One region of the Aneurinibacillus sp. XH2 genome, then DNA from elsewhere that is predicted to be linked to it. Evidence: riboswitches for the same ligand, from Rfam matches in the RefSeq annotation. Region 1 holds a riboswitch; each other region holds the start of a gene.
What was found. Region 1 has a riboswitch for thiamine pyrophosphate ahead of thiC (phosphomethylpyrimidine synthase ThiC). Riboswitches for the same ligand answer to the same signal wherever they lie in the genome.

Region 1 (3,124 bases):
ATCATGTTTACATGTATCCTGTATCGTCCGTAACTGCTTCTTTAACAAAAGAATCTCTCTCGATAGCACTGCGATCCGATTTTCAATTTCTTTTACTTGTTTCACCGATAAATTTCACTTCCACTTTCACGGAATTCCCTGGCCTTTTCTTTCATCCCTTCACTCAGTGCGTCTTGCATATCCAATCCTTTGCTTTCCGCATACGCCCGAATGTCCTGTGTAATGCGCATACTACAAAATTTTGGGCCGCACATGGAACAAAAATGAGCGTTCTTTGCTCCCTCCGCCGGCAGTGTTTCATCATGGTATTCCCTCGCCCTTTCCGGGTCAAGCGAAAGATTGAATTGATCGTACCAGCGAAACTCAAACCGCGCCTTTGAAAGAGCGTCGTCGCGCACCTGTGCTCCGGGATGTCCTTTGGCCAGATCCGCTGCGTGGGCCGCAATCTTATATGTGACGACTCCCTGGCGCACATCTTCCTTGTTCGGCAAACCAAGATGCTCTTTTGGCGTAACATAACACAGCATGGACGTTCCGTACCATCCGATCATCGCCGCACCAATCGCAGAAGTAATGTGGTCATACCCTGGGGCAATGTCTGTTGTCAACGGCCCCAACGTATAAAAAGGAGCCTCCTGGCAAATTTCGAGTTGCTTATCCATATTTTCCTTAATTTTATGCATGGGTACATGTCCAGGCCCTTCCACCATTACCTGTACATCATGCTCCCATGCGATTTTGGTAAGTTCTCCAAGCGTTTCCAGCTCAGCAAACTGCGCTTCATCGTTTGCATCAGCAATACTTCCAGGCCGCAGTCCATCCCCTAACGAAAATGCAACATCATACGTTTTCATAATCTCGCAGATCTCTTCAAAATGCGTATACAAAAAGTTTTCTTGGTGATGCGCCAAACACCATGCAGCCATAATAGACCCACCGCGTGAAACAATTCCTGTGACGCGTTTGGCTGTGAGCGGTATATAGCGTAATAATACCCCGGCGTGGATCGTAAAATAATCGACTCCCTGTTCAGCCTGCTCAATTAACGTATCCCGATAAATTTCCCATGTTAATTCTTCCGCTTTTCCTCCCACTTTCTCTAATGCTTGATAAATGGGAACCGTACCGACCGGAACCGGAGAATTTCGGATAATCCACTCGCGTATTGTATGAATATTTTTGCCGGTGGAAAGATCCATAATCGTATCGGCACCCCAGCGAATCGCCCATGTCATTTTTTCCACTTCCTCTTCAATGGAAGAAGTAACGACTGAATTCCCAATATTCGCATTAATTTTTACATGAAAATTTCTCCCGATAATCATCGGTTCGCTTTCTGGATGATTAATATTCGCTGGAATAATCGCCCGACCCGCCGCCACTTCCTGCCTTACAAATTCGGGGGCCATATTCTCGCGAATAGCGACAAACTCCATCTCTGGCGTAATGATACCACGCCGCGCGTAGTGAAGCTGTGTGACATTTTTTCCTTTCTTTGCACGAAGCGGACGGCGTGTGTATCCTGGAAATTCTTCCTGCACAGCCCGGTCGACACTCGAACGAAATCCATTATCTTCCGGCTTTACTTTTCTTCCTTCATACTCTTCTACATCGCCACGCTCCTCAATCCAAGTACGGCGAATTTTCGGCAATCCTTCCCTTATATTTACGCTATACGTCTCATCCGTATAAGGACCGCTCGTATCGTATACGCGAACCGGCTTATTTTCCTGCAACGCCTCTCCGCTTTTTGAAGGGCTTAAGGCAATTTCACGCACCGGCACCCGAATATCGGGCCTTGACCCTTCCACATACACTTTTTTGCTATTTGGGAATTTTTCGACAGTTAAATTTCTTACTTGTTCCATACTACCTTTATCCTCCTTTTCCAATTTGAATACATTGCAAAAGGACAAGACAAGGATCATAACCGTGCCGCGGATGAATATATCAAAAAAGCCGGATTCACAAGGACCCGGCTCTTCTTAACAAAACATCTGCACACCCGCAATAGATGGGAAGACGCAAACATTACGCATGCAAACTACTTTCCTACGCTGGTATGATCCAGATCAGGTCCCAAGGGTTTAGAAACGTACGCGTGTTTCATTCTCAGCCCGGACTCCCGGACACCCCTAGTAGTAAAATGATTCAGTTGTAAACTTCGCGCAGCCAAAAGACCCTGCGCTTAAGAAAATTATACCAATAAATTACTAGATTGTAAAATGGAAATTTTACAAGCAAATTTTGTCTTACCATCCCCTTGTAGGATAGTAAGACAAAAGATAATATAAGTATAGTAAGAACGTTTTTTCTTTGATACCGGAATCATACGGAGTTGTGGTAGGGAATTAGCTACTACGTAAAATGATTCCTGTACCAATAGGTAAAAATGGTGTACGACGAAAACTGTCGGAGGGTACGCTCATGAAGATATGGATGCTCGTTGGCGGTTCAACCCAGAAAGCTCTGTCGAGAGAACAGTCAGTTGTTCACTTATCCTTAAAATAAGAGAGGGGGAGATATCCATGCATTGGATTTATCTAATTCTTGCGATTGGTTTTGAAGTCGCCGGAACGACATGTATGAAACTTGCACAGGGATTTACTAAAATACTCCCATCCATAATGATGGGCATTTTTTATGTGGCCAGTCTTTCTTTTTTAACAATATCATTGAAAAAAATCGATGTAAGCTTAGCATATGCTATCTGGTCCGGTCTGGGAACAGCGATCATCGCCATTATCGGCGTTTTTCTCTTTAAAGAATCGCTGACGGCGGCAAAAATAACCGGCATTATTTTTATCATTCTGGGCGTTGTGCTGCTTAATCTGTATGGAGAAGCGCACTAATATACGACAAATAGAGACTGCTACCTTCGCCATGCGAGACTTTCACCCTACAGACAGCACCCATGCCAGGCATACAAAAAAAGCGCAAAAGTCTCCTACACTTCTGCGCTTTTTTGTTCATACCTATAGATATCGTTTCACACCAACCACCTTGTAGTGAGACAAATACCAGTCGATATCATTTATCTTCACCTCGCCCTGACCACTGGCTGCATGCGCCATTCGGCCCTGGCCCACATAGATACCTACATGCGATATTTTTCCGTCTCCAG
Region 2 (3,124 bases), 470 kb from region 1:
GGAATTGTACGCATCGGTGCCATCGCGGGTCCGCTGTTTGAAGCGTTTATGGAGGATGCGGTGCGCGATCGTTTGCTGGACAGCGGTTCCGTGGCTGTCGTAACGACACAGTCCTTGCTGTATCGCATTCCTGTGGAGGAATTGCCGGAATTAAAACACGTGATTCTTGTCGGAGCCGAAGGAAAAACAGCAGAAAATCAAACGTTGTATCAGGAACTAATGTCCATATCCGATGAATATATAATCGAGTGGGTAGAGCGTGAATCAGGCATGCTGTTGCATTACACATCGGGCTCCACCGGTAAGCCGAAAGGCGTTTATCAGGTGCATGATGCCATGGTGCATCAATACCTGTCCGGAAAATGGGTATACGACCTGCGCGAAGGTGATGTTTACTGGTGTACGGCGGATCCGGGATGGGTAACCGGAACATCAGCGGGTATGTGGGCGCCGTGGTTGAACGGTGTGACGGTTGTGCTGCGCGGTGGACGCTTTAAGCCAGCCGATTGGTACGCTACGCTGGAGAAATATAAAGTGAACGTGTGGTTCAGTGCGCCGACCGCATTTCGTATGCTGATGGGTGAAGGGGATGAATTGCCGAAACGGTATAACCTTTCCCATTTGAGGCATATTCTTTCAGCGGGAGAGCCGCTTAACCCGGAAGTTATCCGCTGGGGATTGGATGTGCTGAACCTACGTATTCATGATAACTGGTGGATGACAGAAACGGGTTCGACCATCTGCGCAAACTACCGTTCCATGCCGATTCGTCCGGGTTCGATGGGGAAGCCGTTGCCCGGCATTAAGATGGCGGTTGTTGATGACGAAGGCAATGAATTGCCGCCGAATACAATGGGGAACCTCGCGATTATGCCACCATGGCCGGCTATGATGCGCCAAATCTGGAACAATCCGGCTAAGTATGAAGAATACTTTAGAACTGGTTGGTATATTTCTGGTGATTCTGCGTATATGGATGAAGACGGCTATTTCTGGTTTGAAGGGCGCGTGGATGATGTCATTAATACGTCCGGCGAACGTGTTGGTCCATTTGAGGTTGAAAGCAAACTGGTAGAGCATCCGGCGGTGGCAGAAGCCGGCGTAATCGGGGTACCGGATCCGGTGCGTGGAGAGATTATTAAGGCGTTTATTACGCTTCGTGCAGGATATGAGGCGAGTGACGCTCTAAAAGAAGAAATTCGTCTTTTCGTTAAAGAGCGTCTTGCTGCACATGCGGCACCGCGCCAGATCGAATTTCGCGACAAGCTTCCAAAGACGCGTTCTGGCAAAATTATGCGTCGTGTGCTAAAAGCGTGGGAGCTTGGTCTGCCGACTGGTGATCTGTCGACTATGGAAGAGTAAAAGAGTCAAAAAGAGAGGATGATTCTTTTCTGGTTCTTCTTGACGCTTTGGCGTAGAAGGAGTACCATTGGAATGAACTCAATACGAAAACCGCCACTAGGGGAGCTCTTGGGCTGAGAGAAGCGCTTGCTTCGACCCTTAGAACCTGATCCGGATAATGCCGGCGGAGGGAAGTGGACGGGTGATGCCGCGTAGCTGCGCTTATATATGCATCTCACACGCCACTCCACCGGGGGGCGTTTTTTGTATATGAAGGGAAAATGCAGGAAGCAGACAGCGAAGAGAGGTGTGTATAATGACAGTGCATAAAGCACTAACAGTAGCAGGGTCTGATAGCGGCGGCGGCGCCGGTATTCAGGCGGACTTAAAGACATTTCAGGAGCTTGGTGTATACGGCATGTCCGTACTTACCGCACTTACGGCACAGAATACGCAGGGGGTACACGGCGTGTTTCCAGTTCCTCCTGAGTTTATCGCGCAGCAAATGGATGCGGTGCTTTCGGATATCGGGACGGACGCAGTAAAAACGGGGATGCTATTTAATAGCATCATTATTGAAACGGTCGCAAAAAAACTCAAGGAATATAATGTGCGTAATTATGTGCTCGATCCGGTCATGGTTGCCAAAGGAGGTGCCCCTTTGTTAGTTACGGAAGCGGTGGCTGCCGTCAAGGAACATCTGCTGCCGCTTGCGACGGTCGTTACTCCTAATCTTCCGGAGGCGAAAGTGTTGACAGGCATGGAAAAGATTGAAACGAAAGAAGAGATGAAAGAAGCGGCTAAATTGCTTCACGATTGGGGGGCGCAACATGTAGTAATTAAAGGTGGACACGGCACAGACGACATTGTGACCGACCTGTTGTATGACGGGCGCGAGTTTGTAGAATTGTCCGCTGAACGATTCCATACGCAGCATACGCACGGTACCGGCTGCACGTTTGCGGCCGCCATCGCGGCGGGGCTCGCCTCTGGAAAAAACGTTCGGGAGGCAGTAAAGCAGGCAAAGGTCTTCATTACGGCCGCTATTAGTCATCCGCTCGGTATCGGACACGGCCACGGTCCAACCAACCATTGGGCGTACCGAAGAGAAGGAAGCAACGATGTTTAAGGCATGAAATAAATGGGCGTGTTTTGCAGTAAGTATAGAAAGAAGAAATGAGGGGTCAGGCTCGTAACAGAAAAGGCTCGTGTCTTTTTTGTTGCCTATTCCTGACCTCTCGCCTTATTTATAGAATCTTACTGAAATTTTACTGAATATTTATATTGTTGCTTTTTGGTTTGCGTTTTTACTCTTTTTCAGTGTTTCTTTGATTTCGTTCAGTGTTGACAATATTTCATCATCCAATCTTTCGTCCAGTTTTTCCACCTTTTCTTCCAACTGGATGACCAGTTGGGCGACGCGGGCAATTTCTTCTTTGCTGGGCAGGTTATTTTCATTGAGAATTTGGTCTACCATCTTCTTGTATTGCTCCTGGGAATAAAAAAACCATTTTTGATATTCTCCGATCATAGACGCGTATTCTGTTGTCTTAATGAAATCGTCTATCGTTTTCCCGAAAGTTTTTTCCACAAGGTCGTACCAACTCTTCCACATTTGCACTGGATCGAACGTTTGATTGGATGCCACGCGAATCCCTCCTGTTTTTAATCTCTCACTTTTATATTACGTATGGTAGGTAAAATATACAAACAAAAATCTTTAAAAAATTAAAAAATATATGTTATTTTTCTGTTTGGTTGTTCGTATAGTGAAATGAATAGG
Region 3 (3,124 bases), 160 kb from region 1:
TCCTCTGGCGTACCTTCGCCGATAAGGCGGCCGCCAGCATCGAACAGAACGACGCGATCCATCCAGTCAATTAATCCGTCCAGCACGTGTTCAACAAATACCATTGTAACGTCGCTATCGGAAAAAGATCGCAATAACTCGAAAATCTCCTGTCTTCCTTGCGGATCGAGCTGGGCGGTTGGTTCGTCGAAAAATAACGTGTCCGCGTCCAAAGCGAGCAGGCAGGCGAGCGCGAGCCGCTGTTTCATTCCGCCAGATAGCGTGGCGATGGGAGTATCTTTCGGCAAAGATAGCCCAGCTTGTGCCATCGCCTTTTCGATGAGTGAATCCATCTGGTTCCGGGGCACACAGCGGTTTTCCAAACTAAATGCGATTTCGTCTCCGACCGTTAGCATGCAAAACTGTGCGTCAGGGTCCTGAAACATGATGCCAATTCTGTCCGGACGGACGATTTCGCCTGTTATTTCCGCCTCGATAGAGCCAGGAATAAGGCCGGCCAGCGCGGCAAGAAGCGTCGACTTGCCGCAACCGCTCGGTCCGAGGAAGAGAACTTTTTCTCCCTTCTCAATGGAGAGGGTAACATCCTTTAACGTAAAAAAGCGAGAATCAAAGAATCGGACGGAGACATCCTTACACGCCAGATGCGGAGTCATACGGGTCACCACCGTGGTGTCTGCGTTGTTTCATCATTTCATAGGAAGAAAGAATGCCGGTTTTTGCGAGCGATTCGGCAATGATCTTTGCAAGCAGGCCTCCGAGAATGGCACCGCTTATGACGCGGAGGCCGAATGTGGCGAGCAGCACACCGGTTGTATAATAGGCAAACCCGTTAGCCAGTAAGCTATATACCATGCTTCCGATCGCGGCCAATACCCCGGACAGCATTAACACAGGCACCGAATATTTTTTATAACGGAACATGAAAAACGCGATTTCGGCGCCAAGCCCCTGCAGGATGCCGATAAGCAGGGAAGAGAGGCCGAAGTGGCTGCCGGTGAACACTTCAACAGCAGCTGCGGCCACTTCGGCGATGAGTGCGGCTCCCGGTTTGCGTACGATAAAAGCGACAAGAGGGCTGGCCACGACCCATACGCCGAACATAAATTCCGCACCGACCGGGCCTACCAGCGCCGAGATGGGCAACCAGAGGGTGGACCAGCCAAGATATAATACACCACAGGCGATCGAGAGAACGACGGCCAGCACAATTTCACGCATCTTCCAGTTCATCGGCGCGCTGCCTCCCCGATTTTCACCGGCCATGCTTCTTCCGTGTATGCCATTTCCCAAAACGCGTATTCCAGTTGACAACTGGTCAGGAAATGCTGTTTCATTTTTTCTTTTTCTTTATCGGATGCATTCAATGCCCATTCATCAAGTCGTGCTCGAAATTTGTCGGTTACGGTCATTTCAACTGACTTGCCGTAAAACGTAATCCATTCGTAGAATGGATGGGAAGAGTCTGGATTTACTTCGCGCATCAGTTTTTGCCCGATTTCTAAGTATGTCCACGGGCAGGGAAGCAGCACGGCCAAAATTTCGCCGAGCGTCCCCTCATGCGCTACCGTGAGCATATGACGGATGTAGTGGCTGGCCGTTGGCGCAAGTGGATACCCTTGCAAATCTTCGTAACGCACGCCAGCGACGCGGCAGAGATTGTTGTGCGGATGCGCTTCTCCGTGCAGTACGACAGGAAGCTGGTCGCAGAACATCTGCATATCTTCGCGCGATTCGCATTTGGAAATGGCGATACCATAAATTCTGGCAAACGCGTTCAAATATTCAAAGTCTTGTTTAACGTAATGAATGAGCGCTTCTTTTTTGAGATCGCCGTTTGCTAGTCCTTGTACGAACGGGTGCTGGAAAATCGCTTCAAAAATCGGATCGGCCGCCTCGCGTAATTGTTGTGTAAATGACATAATCATTCCTCCCTGAACAATATGAAAAATGTAGAAAGCCCAACTGTGGACGCCATTTCTCGACTAAAAAAGCCGCCCTGGTAGCAGAGCGGCACGCGAGACAAAGACAGACAAACCGGAAGGCATATTCCGGCTTATGATTCGTCGCTGCCACTTCCCTACGCTGGTATTATCCAGATCAGGTTCAAAGGGATCAAGGAAAACCTTATCTCAGCCGTAAACGGCACCCCTAGTGGACATTCTTTTCTTATGAAATTACTCGTAGCATAACAGGTTATTCATTATCTGTCAATGCTTTCTTTACGTGTAATCCTTATTCCGGTTTTTTGTTCCATTACTTCTCACAGGTTGCCAAACATTCCGTTTGCTCTGATTGCTGAATCTGTTTTCGGTGGCGTAAAATGTTATATGCTACAGTACCTGCCCAAATGAAGGTGAAAAAAAGATAAATCAAATTTTGAACATGATTGGAACTTATACCAAAGGTTTCGAATAATGTTTTGAGGTTGGTAATCATGATGAGTCCCCCGACTAATACTCCAAGAATAGCAGATGGAATCTTGCGGACTAGCCAAGCAGCGATTGGAGCAGCTACCACCCCTCCAATCATCAATGCGAATACCCATCCCAAATGGAATTGCTCCAAGCCTAATGATATGAGGAAGCCAAGAGTAGCAGAAGAGGCGATAACAAATTCACTGGTGTCTACAGAACCGATTACTTTGCGAGGTTCAAGTTCATTGCGTGACAGCAAGACAGGCGTAGCAAGAGGCCCCCAGCCACCTCCTCCTGTAGAATCAGCAAATCCCGCAATGAAGCCGAGCGGAACCAGTAATTTTTTACTTGGAGTGCGATTAGTTTGAGCGGCGGGAATCTTCTTAACCCCGGCGAGCAAAAATCGAAAGAGAACATAAACACCCAGAGAAAACAAGAAAATCGCGATATAAGGCTTAACCATATTTCCAGGCAAGTTACTTAAAAAGCAAGCACCGATGAACGCACCAAGGGAGCCAGGAAGAATAAGGCGATAAACGGTTCGCTTATCCACGTTGCCAAAACGAATGTGGGAAACACCTGAAGCGGCAGTAGTGACCACTTCGGCCATGTGAACAGAAGCAGATGCAACCGCAGGGGAAATGCCGAATAGAAGTAACAATGAACTGGAAGTGACTCCATATGCCATCCCTAATGAGCCATCCACTAAC
Region 4 (3,124 bases), 1.2 Mb from region 1:
GACTCAAAAGAATACCATTACGGTAATGTCCTGTGGCGATTAGCAAATTTTTGCAGGAAGAGACAGAACCGAAATAAGGGAGGCCGTCATTGGTTTGTGGGCGCAAACTAACCCACGTTTTTTCGAGCGTGCAATCTTTGAGCGCCGGCAGAAGACGCACCGCTTTCGTCATCAATTCCTGCAAACCGCCTAAAGTCAAGCGCTCGTCAAATCCACAGTCCGCGGAAGATGCACCGACGAGTAAGCGATTGCCGCTTTTCGGAACGATGTAGCATCCGTGTGAGTAAATGGTTTTCTGGATTGGCTGCGGCATGCATAGTACGGAGAACGCTTCGCCTTTGATCGGAAAAACGGAAACAGATAGGCCAAGTTTACGCGCGATTCGTCCGCTCCAGGCTCCGGCGGCGAGCACGTAATGTTCGGCTGTAAATGGCCCCTGCGTAGTGCTAAGCCTGGTGATCTGTCCATCGGCGACTTCGATATCCAGCACTTCACAACGCTCGAGAATCGTAGCTCCGTGTTTGACGGCGGCGACAGCGAATGCGCGTGTAAGATCCGGCGCGGACACTTGCGTATCATCCGGCAAATAGAGCGCTCCGTTCATTTCGTCGCTGACAGCGGGTTCAATATGTTTTACTTCGGTTCGATCCAGCCATTCGACACGCAGGCCCAGGTCATGCTGCCAACTTGCCCGATGTTTTAGCATGTCGCCTTCTTCTTCTGTCCAAGCAACACGCAACATTCCCGCATGATTAAGTCCGATATCAATGCCTGAAACAGCGTATAGTTCTTGTTGCAAATCGGGAAATAGGCTGCGGCTGCGTAGAGAAAGCTCTACTAATGGTCCCGGCTCAGAAAATTCGACCTGCGCTCCTAGCATGCCGCCTGCTGCGCTCGAAGCATGCGCGCCGATGGTATCTTTTTCAAGAACGGTGACTGTTTTTCCGCGCTTGGCCAACTGATAGGCAATGGAGACGCCAATAATTCCGCCGCCGATAATGACGGCGTCCTGTTGTTTTTTCAATGTGATCCCTCCGTTTTTGCCGTCGGCCAGACGTGACGTGGAGATGTTCGTACCTGGCTGATGGCCTGTTGAAATTGTTGCACAGAAAGCACAGGTTCCTTCGCTTGCATGACAGCTGACAGTACCGCGATGCCGGTGCAGCCGGTTGCAAGTATCTCTACTGTATTTTCTGGTGTGATCCCTCCAAGGGCAATGACGGGAATGGAAACGATTTCCACTACTTCCCGAAGCGCCGCTAGCCCACGGCCTGCCTGTCCTGGTTTGGAAGCGGAGGCAAACACGTGGCCGAATAATACATAATTCGCCCCTGCTGCTTCTGCCGCCTTTGCTTCCTCTACGCTGTGTACGGAGACACCGAGAAGGAGAGAAGGGGCGAGGTGGCGCATAACCGGGGCTGGAAGGCTGTGATAAGCCGTTTGAATCCCGACAGCTCCAGCTGCAAGGGCAACATCGGCCCGGTCGTTTATGATTAGTTTTTCGCGCGTAAGTCCGACCTTGCCGAGCGTTTGCGTCCACTCCCATAGTTCGCGTGCGGTTCGCTGCTTTTCCCGCAAGTGGAAGGCATCAATATAGGGATGAATATTTGCAATGATTTGTTTTGCTTCAACGAGCGATTGTTTGCCGCTACTGATTACGTGAAAAACATGTTTTTGCATTTGCATACCTCTTTATATCTCGCTCCCGTTCCACACGCTTCCTTAGGAAGAAATGGACGGTGGGCGTAAGCGCAGGAAGAAGAGGCGGAGTTTTTATTCCTAAATCTTAGTCATTGTACATTAAAAAAAGCCGGGATCTTATGCTGGGACCCGGCCTGTACGTTACAGTAACGAATGGATTAAATGCCTACTACTTTCCTACGCTGGTACGAACCAGATCAGGTCCCAAGAGTTTAGAAACTTCATCGCGTTTCATTCTCAGCCCGGCTCATCGGGCTCCCCTAGTAGTGCTTTCTATATAATATTTTTTTATCATTATAATAGATTTAGAAAAGCATGTGAAGATGCTTTTATTATAAAATGAGTTTATATCAATAAAATTCAGAATTAATTTTCGATTTTTAGAAAGAATGAAGAATAGGAGCAAACGTCGGGAAGTTTTGTTCCTGTTTTCCTTTTTTGGGTAGAAATAATTAAGAGAATTCGGGTAGAATAAAAAATAGTTTGTTTTTGCGAAGAAAGGAAGGAAGCTATGAGTTCATTCGCGGATTTTCAGTTAAAACCGGAAATTCTGCAAGCGATTGCGGATCTGTATTATAAAGAACCGACACCGATTCAGAAAGAAGCGATTCCGCTTGCGCTTCAAGGCAAAGATGTTATTGGTCAGGCGCAGACCGGAACGGGTAAAACCGCCGCTTTCGTTATCCCGATGCTTCAGATGTTAGAGATACAAAAGAAAGATGTGCAGGCGCTGATTATGACGCCGACGCGGGAGCTTGCTATTCAGATTGCAGACGACGTTGCCGATTTGGGCAAGTATTTGGGCGTACATGTATTGTCGTTACACGGCGGACAGGATATTGCGCGCCAGATTAGCAAGTTGTCCGGCCAGGTGCATATCGTGGTCGGTACACCGGGGCGTATTCTTGATCACCTGCGCCGAGAAACGCTACATTTCGGCCGCATCAAAATGCTCGTGCTGGATGAAGCGGACAAAATGCTAGAGATGGGTTTTTTGGAAGAAGTGGAAGAGGTATTCATTCAGACGGCGCAGAAAAAGCAAGTATTATTGTTCTCGGCGACGATGCCGGATGCGGTACGTAAGCTTGCTCATCGTTTTATGAATCAGCCGCAAATTGTGCGGATTGAAAAGCGGCAGATTACGGCAGAAAATACGAAAGAATCATATTATGTAGTAAATCAGAGCGATAAATCGGATGTGTTAATGGAACTTGTCAAGGAGGCCCGTCCGTATTTGGCTGTGATTTTTGCTAATACAAAACAACGGGTAAATGAACTGGTACGTCGCCTGCAAGAAAACGGAATCGAAGCGGAGGCATTGCATGGCGATTTGACCCAGAAGAAAAGGGAGCAGATTATGGAGCGGTTCCGCCAGGCCAAATTCCAGTATCTTGTCGCTACAGACATTGCGGCGCGTGGCCTT

Region 2: another riboswitch for thiamine pyrophosphate. It lies ahead of thiD (bifunctional hydroxymethylpyrimidine kinase/phosphomethylpyrimidine kinase); the one in region 1 lies ahead of thiC (phosphomethylpyrimidine synthase ThiC).
Region 3: another riboswitch for thiamine pyrophosphate. It lies ahead of tenA (thiaminase II); the one in region 1 lies ahead of thiC (phosphomethylpyrimidine synthase ThiC).
Region 4: another riboswitch for thiamine pyrophosphate. It lies ahead of ACH33_RS19710 (thiamine phosphate synthase); the one in region 1 lies ahead of thiC (phosphomethylpyrimidine synthase ThiC).

Annotation. Positions count from the first base shown of each region.
Region 1 covers NZ_CP014140.1:1,688,714-1,691,837, reverse strand. The annotation lists gene ACH33_RS19185 (hypothetical protein) at 1-105, opposite strand, end outside; gene thiC (phosphomethylpyrimidine synthase ThiC) at 102-1,868, opposite strand; TPP riboswitch at 2,033-2,147, opposite strand; gene ACH33_RS08395 (DMT family transporter) at 2,529-2,852, shown strand; gene ACH33_RS08390 (S-layer homology domain-containing protein) at 2,976-3,124, opposite strand, start outside.
Region 2 covers NZ_CP014140.1:1,219,504-1,222,627, forward strand. The annotation lists gene acsA (acetate--CoA ligase) at 1-1,362, shown strand, start outside; TPP riboswitch at 1,451-1,551, shown strand; gene thiD (bifunctional hydroxymethylpyrimidine kinase/phosphomethylpyrimidine kinase) at 1,658-2,470, shown strand; gene ACH33_RS05935 (restriction endonuclease subunit S domain-containing protein) at 2,621-2,989, opposite strand.
Region 3 covers NZ_CP014140.1:1,846,323-1,849,446, forward strand. The annotation lists gene ACH33_RS09190 (ABC transporter ATP-binding protein) at 1-653, opposite strand, end outside; gene ACH33_RS09195 (ECF transporter S component) at 631-1,230, opposite strand; gene tenA (thiaminase II) at 1,227-1,919, opposite strand; TPP riboswitch at 2,058-2,160, opposite strand; gene ACH33_RS09205 (sulfite exporter TauE/SafE family protein) at 2,254-3,124, opposite strand, start outside.
Region 4 covers NZ_CP014140.1:2,876,699-2,879,822, reverse strand. The annotation lists gene thiO (glycine oxidase ThiO) at 1-1,024, opposite strand, end outside; gene ACH33_RS19710 (thiamine phosphate synthase) at 1,021-1,680, opposite strand; TPP riboswitch at 1,859-1,973, opposite strand; gene ACH33_RS14260 (DEAD/DEAH box helicase) at 2,213-3,124, shown strand, end outside.